DNA from 2 places in the Nonomuraea polychroma genome. Region 2 is predicted to be linked to the other one. Evidence: riboswitches for the same ligand, from Rfam matches in the RefSeq annotation. Region 2 holds a riboswitch; the other holds the start of a gene.
What was found. A riboswitch is a leader RNA that binds a small molecule or an ion and turns the genes downstream of it on or off. The one in region 2 is predicted to bind S-adenosylmethionine.

Region 1: another riboswitch for S-adenosylmethionine. It lies ahead of thrC (threonine synthase); the one in region 2 lies ahead of EDD27_RS41770 (aminotransferase class V-fold PLP-dependent enzyme).

The regions. Positions count from the first base shown of each region.
Region 1 is NZ_SAUN01000001.1:8,676,106-8,679,442, reverse strand. Features, by position in the region: gene EDD27_RS39820 (alpha,alpha-trehalose-phosphate synthase (UDP-forming)) at 1-1,180, opposite strand, end outside; gene EDD27_RS39815 (RNA polymerase sigma factor) at 1,212-1,766, shown strand; SAM riboswitch class I at 1,846-1,987, shown strand; gene thrC (threonine synthase) at 2,001-3,236, shown strand; gene EDD27_RS39805 (MoaD/ThiS family protein) at 3,260-3,337, shown strand, end outside.
Region 2 is NZ_SAUN01000001.1:9,084,516-9,087,852, reverse strand. Features, by position in the region: gene EDD27_RS41775 (DoxX family protein) at 1-180, shown strand, start outside; gene EDD27_RS41770 (aminotransferase class V-fold PLP-dependent enzyme) at 218-1,501, opposite strand; SAM riboswitch class IV at 1,547-1,662, opposite strand; gene EDD27_RS41765 (cytochrome P450) at 1,856-3,046, shown strand; gene EDD27_RS41760 (SAM-dependent methyltransferase) at 3,182-3,337, opposite strand, start outside.

The sequences.
Region 1 (3,337 bases), 410 kb from region 2:
CCTTGGCGACCAGGTTCATCCCGTCGCGGATGGGATTGACCAGCAACACGTCGGCCATCCGGTACGCAGCCAGCGACCGGGGGTAGTCGTCGTTGACATTGAGGATCAGCGGGTCCCAGTCCTCGGTGGCGAACTGGTCCTCGATCTCCTGAGCGCTGCGTTGCACCGAGGCAGTGTATTCGCGGTATTCGGGCAGGTCGTGCCGGCTCGGATAGGCGAAGGCCAGGTGCACCACCCGCCCGTGCCATTCGGGATGCGCGGCCAGGAACTCACCGTAGGCGACCAGGCCACGCACGATGTTCTTCGACAACTCGGTGCGGTCGATGCGGACGATCAGCTTGCGGTCGCCGACCTGATCCCTGATCGCGGCGATGTGCGACTCGACATCGGGCTCGCAGGCCCGGTCCCACAACGCCGCGCCGTCCACGCCGAGGCTGTGCACGCCGATCCTGGTCGTCCTGCCCTCGTGCGTGACGCTGTGGGCCACGCGGTCGACCTCGGCGCCGAGCAGCGCCTCGCAGCAGTCCATGAACGCGCCCGCCCACCTGCCTGTCAGGAACCCGGCGTGGTCGGCGCCCAGGATGCCCTCCAGCACCTCGCCGGCCACCTCGTCGGGCAGCAGGGAGAAGTATTCGGGCGGCGCCCACGGGGTGTGGCTGAAGTGGGCGATGCGCAGGTCGGGCCGCTCGGCCCGGAGCATCGCCGGGGTCAGCGTCAGATGGTAGTCCTGCACCATCACCCGCGCGCCGTGCCCGGCCTCCTCGGCCAGGGCCAGGGCGAACGCGCCGTTGTAATCACGATAGGACTCCCACTCGCGCGCGAACCTCGTGCCGAAGTTGGGCGCGTTGGGGATGTCGTAGAGCAGGTGGTTGACGAACCACAACGTCGAGTTGGCCACGGCGTTGTACGCCCGGTGGAAGATGGCCGGCGGGATGTCCAGCATCCGCAGCGGCCCGGTGTCGTAGCCGGCCTGGTCGATCCGGCCGCCCGGAGACAGGCGCACGGCACTGCGGTCGTCGTCGGACAGCGCCGCGCATACCCACAGGACGCCGTCTTCCTTGACCACTCCGGACAGCCCGGACACCAGCCCGCCCCCGCCGCGTTTCATGGTCAACTCGCCGTCGTCGGAGACGGTGAAGGAGACAGGCCCTCTGTTGGAGGCCACCAGGACGCTGTTCATCATGGCTCCCTTCGATCATAGGATCCCAGCTATGGCGCTTGATGAGCTAACCGAGGAACTCGCCCGATCCGCCGCAGCCGGAGATCATCGCGCGCTCGGCGAGCTTTTGGCCAGGATCGAACCCGATGTGATGCGTCACTGCGCCCGGATCCTGCCCTACCACCAGGACGCGGAGGAAGCCTCCCAGGACACTCTGCTGGCCGTGGCCCGCAACATCGGCCGCTTCGAGGGGCGGGCCAGGTTCAGCACCTGGCTGCACATCGTGACCGCCAACTGCGCGCGGACCACGTACCGATCGCTCAAGCGCAGGGCCGCCGAGCAGACCTCCGACGAGTTGCCCGTGCAGAAGCCCGACGTGCGGCGGGTGAGCGTGATCGCCGGCTCCCGGCTCGATCTGCTCGACGCGATGGAGGCGCTGGAGGCCGACAAACCCGACCTGGCGCAGGCGCTGGTGTTGCGGGACATCGTCCAGCTCGACTACAACGAGGTGGCCGAGCAACTCGGCATCCCGCTGGGCACGGCCAAATCCCGCATTCATCAGGCGAGGAAATACGTGCAGGGAGTGCTCGGTGAGGACTATCGCTGAGACCGCTTGTCTCGAATGCTGAGACGGGTGGCCGTTTCAGCCACTTAAGCGGGTAGAGTCCCTTTCAACAACTGCATATTGCTCATCCAGAGGGGTGGAGGGACCGGCCCTACGAAGCCCCGGCAACCCTCCCGGCTTGTGACTCGCGACCTGGCGAGGCCGACCGGGACAAGGTGCCAATTCCGGTTCGCGGTCAAGGTGGCCGTGGGCGAAGATGAGGGAAGGCCTCGCTTCATGTCGCACGACTTTGGTCCTGCTGTCGCTCTCTCCTGCCGCGAGTGCGGCGCGCGCTACCCGCTCGGTCCGAGCTTCGCGTGTCTGGAGTGTTTCGGGCCGCTCGAAGCGGCCTACGAATTCGGCAACGTGACCCGCGCGGACATCGAGTCCGGTCCCGCCAACATCTGGCGCTACCGCTCGCTCCTCCCGGTGCCGGCCGACGTCGCCACCAAGCCCAACATGAACCCGGGCTGGACCAAGCTGGTCAAGGCAGGCAACCTCGGGCAGGCGCTCGGCCTCAAGTCCCTGTACGTCAAGGACGACTCCGGCAACCCCACTCACTCCTTCAAGGACCGCGTGGTCGCCATCGCCGTCGAGGCGGCACGCACCTTCGGTTTCCACACGCTTTCCTGCTCCTCCACGGGCAACCTCGCGGGCGCGGTCACGGCCGCCGCGGCGCGGGCGGGGCTCGACGCCTGCGTGTTCATCCCGGCCAACCTCGAAGCCGCCAAGATCGCCATGGCCCGGGTGTTCGGCGGAAAGCTGATCGGGATCGAAGGGACCTATGACGAGGTCAACAGGTTCTGCTCGGAGCTGATCGGCGACCCGCTGGGTGACAAGTGGGGGTTCGTCAACGTCAACCTGCGGCCCTACTACGCCGAGGGCTCCAAGACGCTCGCGTACGAGATCGCCGAGCAGCTCGGCTGGCGGCTGCCTGAGCAGATCATCATTCCCATCGCCTCCGGCTCGCAGCTCACGAAGATCGACAAGGGCTTCAAGGAGCTGGTGGCGCTCGGGCTGGTCGAGGACACGCCCTACAAGATCTTCGGGGCGCAGGCGGCCGGGTGCTCGCCGGTCTCCACCGCGTACAAGGCGGGGCACGACGTCGTCCAGCCGGTCAAGCCGGACACCATTGCCAAGTCGCTGGCCATCGGCAACCCCGCCGACGGCCCGTACGTGCTCGACATCGCCCGCCGCACCGGAGGGGCCGTCGAGGACGTCACGGATCCTGAGATCGTGGCCGCCATCAAGCTCCTGGCCTCGACGGAGGGCATTTTCGCCGAGACCGCGGGCGGGGTTACCGTGGGCGTGCTCAAGAAGCTCGCCGAGAGCGGGCGGCTCGACCCCGAGGCCGAGACCGTGGTGCTCAACACCGGCGATGGGCTCAAGACGCTGGATGCCATCACCGGCGACGACGCCAAGCCCACCGCCGTGATCCGGCCCTCTCTCGACGCGTTCCGCGCGGCTGTCTGACAACCAGGAAAGGCAAGATAACCATGAGCGTTTCTGTGCGGATTCCCACCATTCTGCGCACGTACACCGGGGGGAACGCGGAAGTGAGTGGCGAGGGTGCG
Region 2 (3,337 bases):
GGCGGCCGAGGTGGTCCGTTGACGCCCTCGGAGCCCACCACGCGGGAGAAGCCGAACGTGCCCAGGCAGCCGACCGGGCCCCGGTCCGGCGTGGGCGACCACGACGAGGAGATGCGGGACATCGACGCCCTGGTCTCCGACGACGACCAGCCGGAACACCGCAAGCCGCCGAACCGGTGAGCGGCGGGCCGTGCCGCTGAGCCGGGCGAGCGCCCTCTCAGCGGGAGACGAGGTCCCGTAGCGCCTCGACGAGCCGGTCAACGTGCTCCTGCGTGGTCCCGATGCCGATCGAGGCCCGTACCGCGGAGGCCGTGCCGTCCTGGCAGCCGCCGTTGGCGGTGCCCAGCAGGTGCCGCACGAACGGGTGCGCGCAGAACTTCCCGTCGCGCACCCCGATGCCGTACTGGCTGGACAACACCTCGGCCACCTCACGAGCCGAGTACCCGTCCACGGTGAACGACACGATTCCCACCCGCGGGTGATCGTCCCCCCACAGTGACAGCTCCCGCACGCCCTCGATCGAGGCCAGCCCCGACCGCAGCCGGGCCAGCAGCCGCTCCTCCTCGCGTACCAGCGCCGTCCAGCCGGTGGCGGTCAGCGCGTCGCAGGCGGCGGCCAGCGCGATCGCGCCCAGCACGTTCGGGGTGCCGGCCTCGTGGCGCGGCTCGGGGTCCTCGTGCCACTCCGCGACGTCTTCGACCGAGCGCACCGCGCCCCCGCCCTTGAGGTACGGCTCGCCCTCGGCCAGCCAGTCCCGCCGCCCCACCAGCGCCCCCGCCCCGAACGGCGCGTACAGCTTGTGCCCGGAGAAGGCCACGTAGTCCAGGTCGAGCGCGGTCAGGTTGAGCCGCCGATGCGGTACGAGCTGCGCGGCGTCCACCAGGATGCGCGCCCCGTGCCGGTGCGCGATGTGAGCCAGGGCGGCGATGGGCCAGAGCTCACCGGTGACGTTGGACGCGGCGGTGACCACGAGCAACTTCGGCCCTTCGATCCCGGCCAGCGCCTCGTCGGCGGCGCGCACGGCCTCGCCGGGGAAGGCGGGCGGCGCCAGCCGTACGGACTTCCGCCAGGGCAGCAGGGAGGCGTGGTGCTCGGTGTCGAAGACCACCGTGGTCGTGTCCGCGGGCAGGCAGCCGGCCAGCAGGTTCGTGGCGTCTGTGGTGTTGCGGGTGAAGATCACGGCGTCGTCCGAGCGGGCGCCGACGAACGCCTTGACCGTCTGGCGGGCCTGCTCGTACCTGGAGGTGGTGAGCTGGGAGGCGTAGCCGGCGCCGCGGTGCACGCTGGAGTAGGCCGGGAGGGCGGCGGCGACGGCAGCGCTGACCGGCTCCAAACAGGGCGCGCTGGCCGCGTAGTCCAGGTTGGCGTACCCGACCAGCCTGCCGCCCTTGACCGGCACCTGCAGGTCCGCGCCGAGCACGGCGGGGATCGGCCGGCTCTCGGCGGCCGGGGACTCAGCGGCCTGGGCGGGGACGGAGCTGAAGATCGTCAGTGTGGACACGGCACATCTCCCTCAGGGGTCATCGGACCCCTGGAGCAGCCACGGAGCCCGCGCTTGCCCGCCACACCTCGTGACGGACCAGGTCTTCACCCGGGGCACCCCGCCGCGGACGCGAGGGTTGCCGGCCAGCTAGCCGGGGCTTGTCGCTGGCACTCATGACCTACGCCCGCACTATAACCCACTACCTCCGACAAAACGCAAGTCGGCGAACTTTCCCGAGCCTTTCCAGGCCGATCACATGGCGTTCTCGGTCGTCGTGGAGCTGCTGAACATCAGGATGCGCAGCAGGCACGCCAAGCGGGCCGAGCGGCAGGAAGGGGAAGAGGCAGAGCCTAAGGCTTCTACTATGAAGTGGTGCGCTTTGATCCCTGGAATCCGGATTTCGTGGCCTACCCCTACCGGGTTTACGACGAGCTGCGGCGCGATGCGCCCGTCAGCTACTTCCAACCCACGAACCAGTGGCTGATCTCGCGCCACGCCGACGTGAACACCCTGCTCAGGGACCGCCGCCTGGGCAGGTCCTACCTCCACGTGGCCACGCACGAGGAGTTCGGCAAGCAGCCCGAGCCGGACTTCCAGGAGCCGTTCTGGCGGGTGATCAGGGCGGGCATGCTGGACGTCGAGCCGCCGGTGCACACGCGGTTGCGCCGGCTGGTCTCCAAGGCGTTCACGCCGCGCATGGTCGAGTCCCTGCGCCCGCGCGTGCGCGCGATCGCCGAGGGCCTGGTGGACACGTACGTGGAGAAGGGCGGCGGGGATCTGATCGCGGAGGTCGCCGAGCCGCTCCCGGTGACCGTGATCGCGGAGATGCTCGGCATCCCCGACGGTGATCGCCATCTGCTGCGCCCCTGGTCCGCCGACATCTGCGGCATGTACGAGCTCAACCCCAGCCTCGAGGCCCAGCACACCGCGGTCCGCGCGGCCGCGGACTTCGCCGGCTACCTCAAGGCCCTGGCCCGTGAGCGGCGGCAGCGTCCCGGCGACGACCTGATCAGCGCGCTCGCCGGCATCGAGGAGCTGACCGAGGACGAGCTGGTCGGCACCTGCGTGCTGCTGCTCAACGCCGGCCACGAGGCCACGGTGAACGTGACGGGCAACGGCTGGTGGTCGTTGTTCAGGAACCCCGGCGAGCTGGCACGGCTGCGTGCGGACCGCTCCCTGCTGCCCACGGCCGTCGAGGAGCTGATGCGCTGGGACACGCCGCTGCAGATGTTCGAGCGGTGGGTGCTGGAGGACATCGAGGTCCACGGCGTGACGATTCCGCGTGGGTCGGAGGTGGCGCTGCTGTTCGGCTCGGCCAACCGGGACCCTGCCGTGTTCGAGGAGCCGGATCGGCTCGATGTGGGGCGGGCCGACAATCCGCACATCTCCTTCGGGGCCGGAATCCACTTCTGCCTGGGCGCGCCGCTGGCCCGGATCGAGCTCATGGAGTCGTTCGGTGCGCTGCTGGACCGGGCGGCCAAGCTGGAGTTGCGCCAGGAGCCTGTCTGGAAGCCCGGCTTCATCATCCGCGGCCTGCACGCCCTGGACCTCACCGCGGAATGACGCGCCGACGCTGATCGCACCGGCACGCCGCTGGTGATCGAGCCGGCTCGCCCGCCGTTGGCCGCGCCGACCTGCCCGCCGTTGGCCGCGCCTTGCCACAACGTGACGGCGGCGACGCGGTCGGGAGAGCGCACCTCACCGCCGCTGGTCGAGCCAGCCGAAGCTGCCGAGGCCCGACGGGTCGATGAGCTCTCCCTCCTCCGACGCCCTGGCCAAGGCGCGGAGGTAGGCACGGGGATCGGTGCCGGCCAGCTCCATGGGCGGCCGGACGCCGGTGATCCCCAGGGCCCG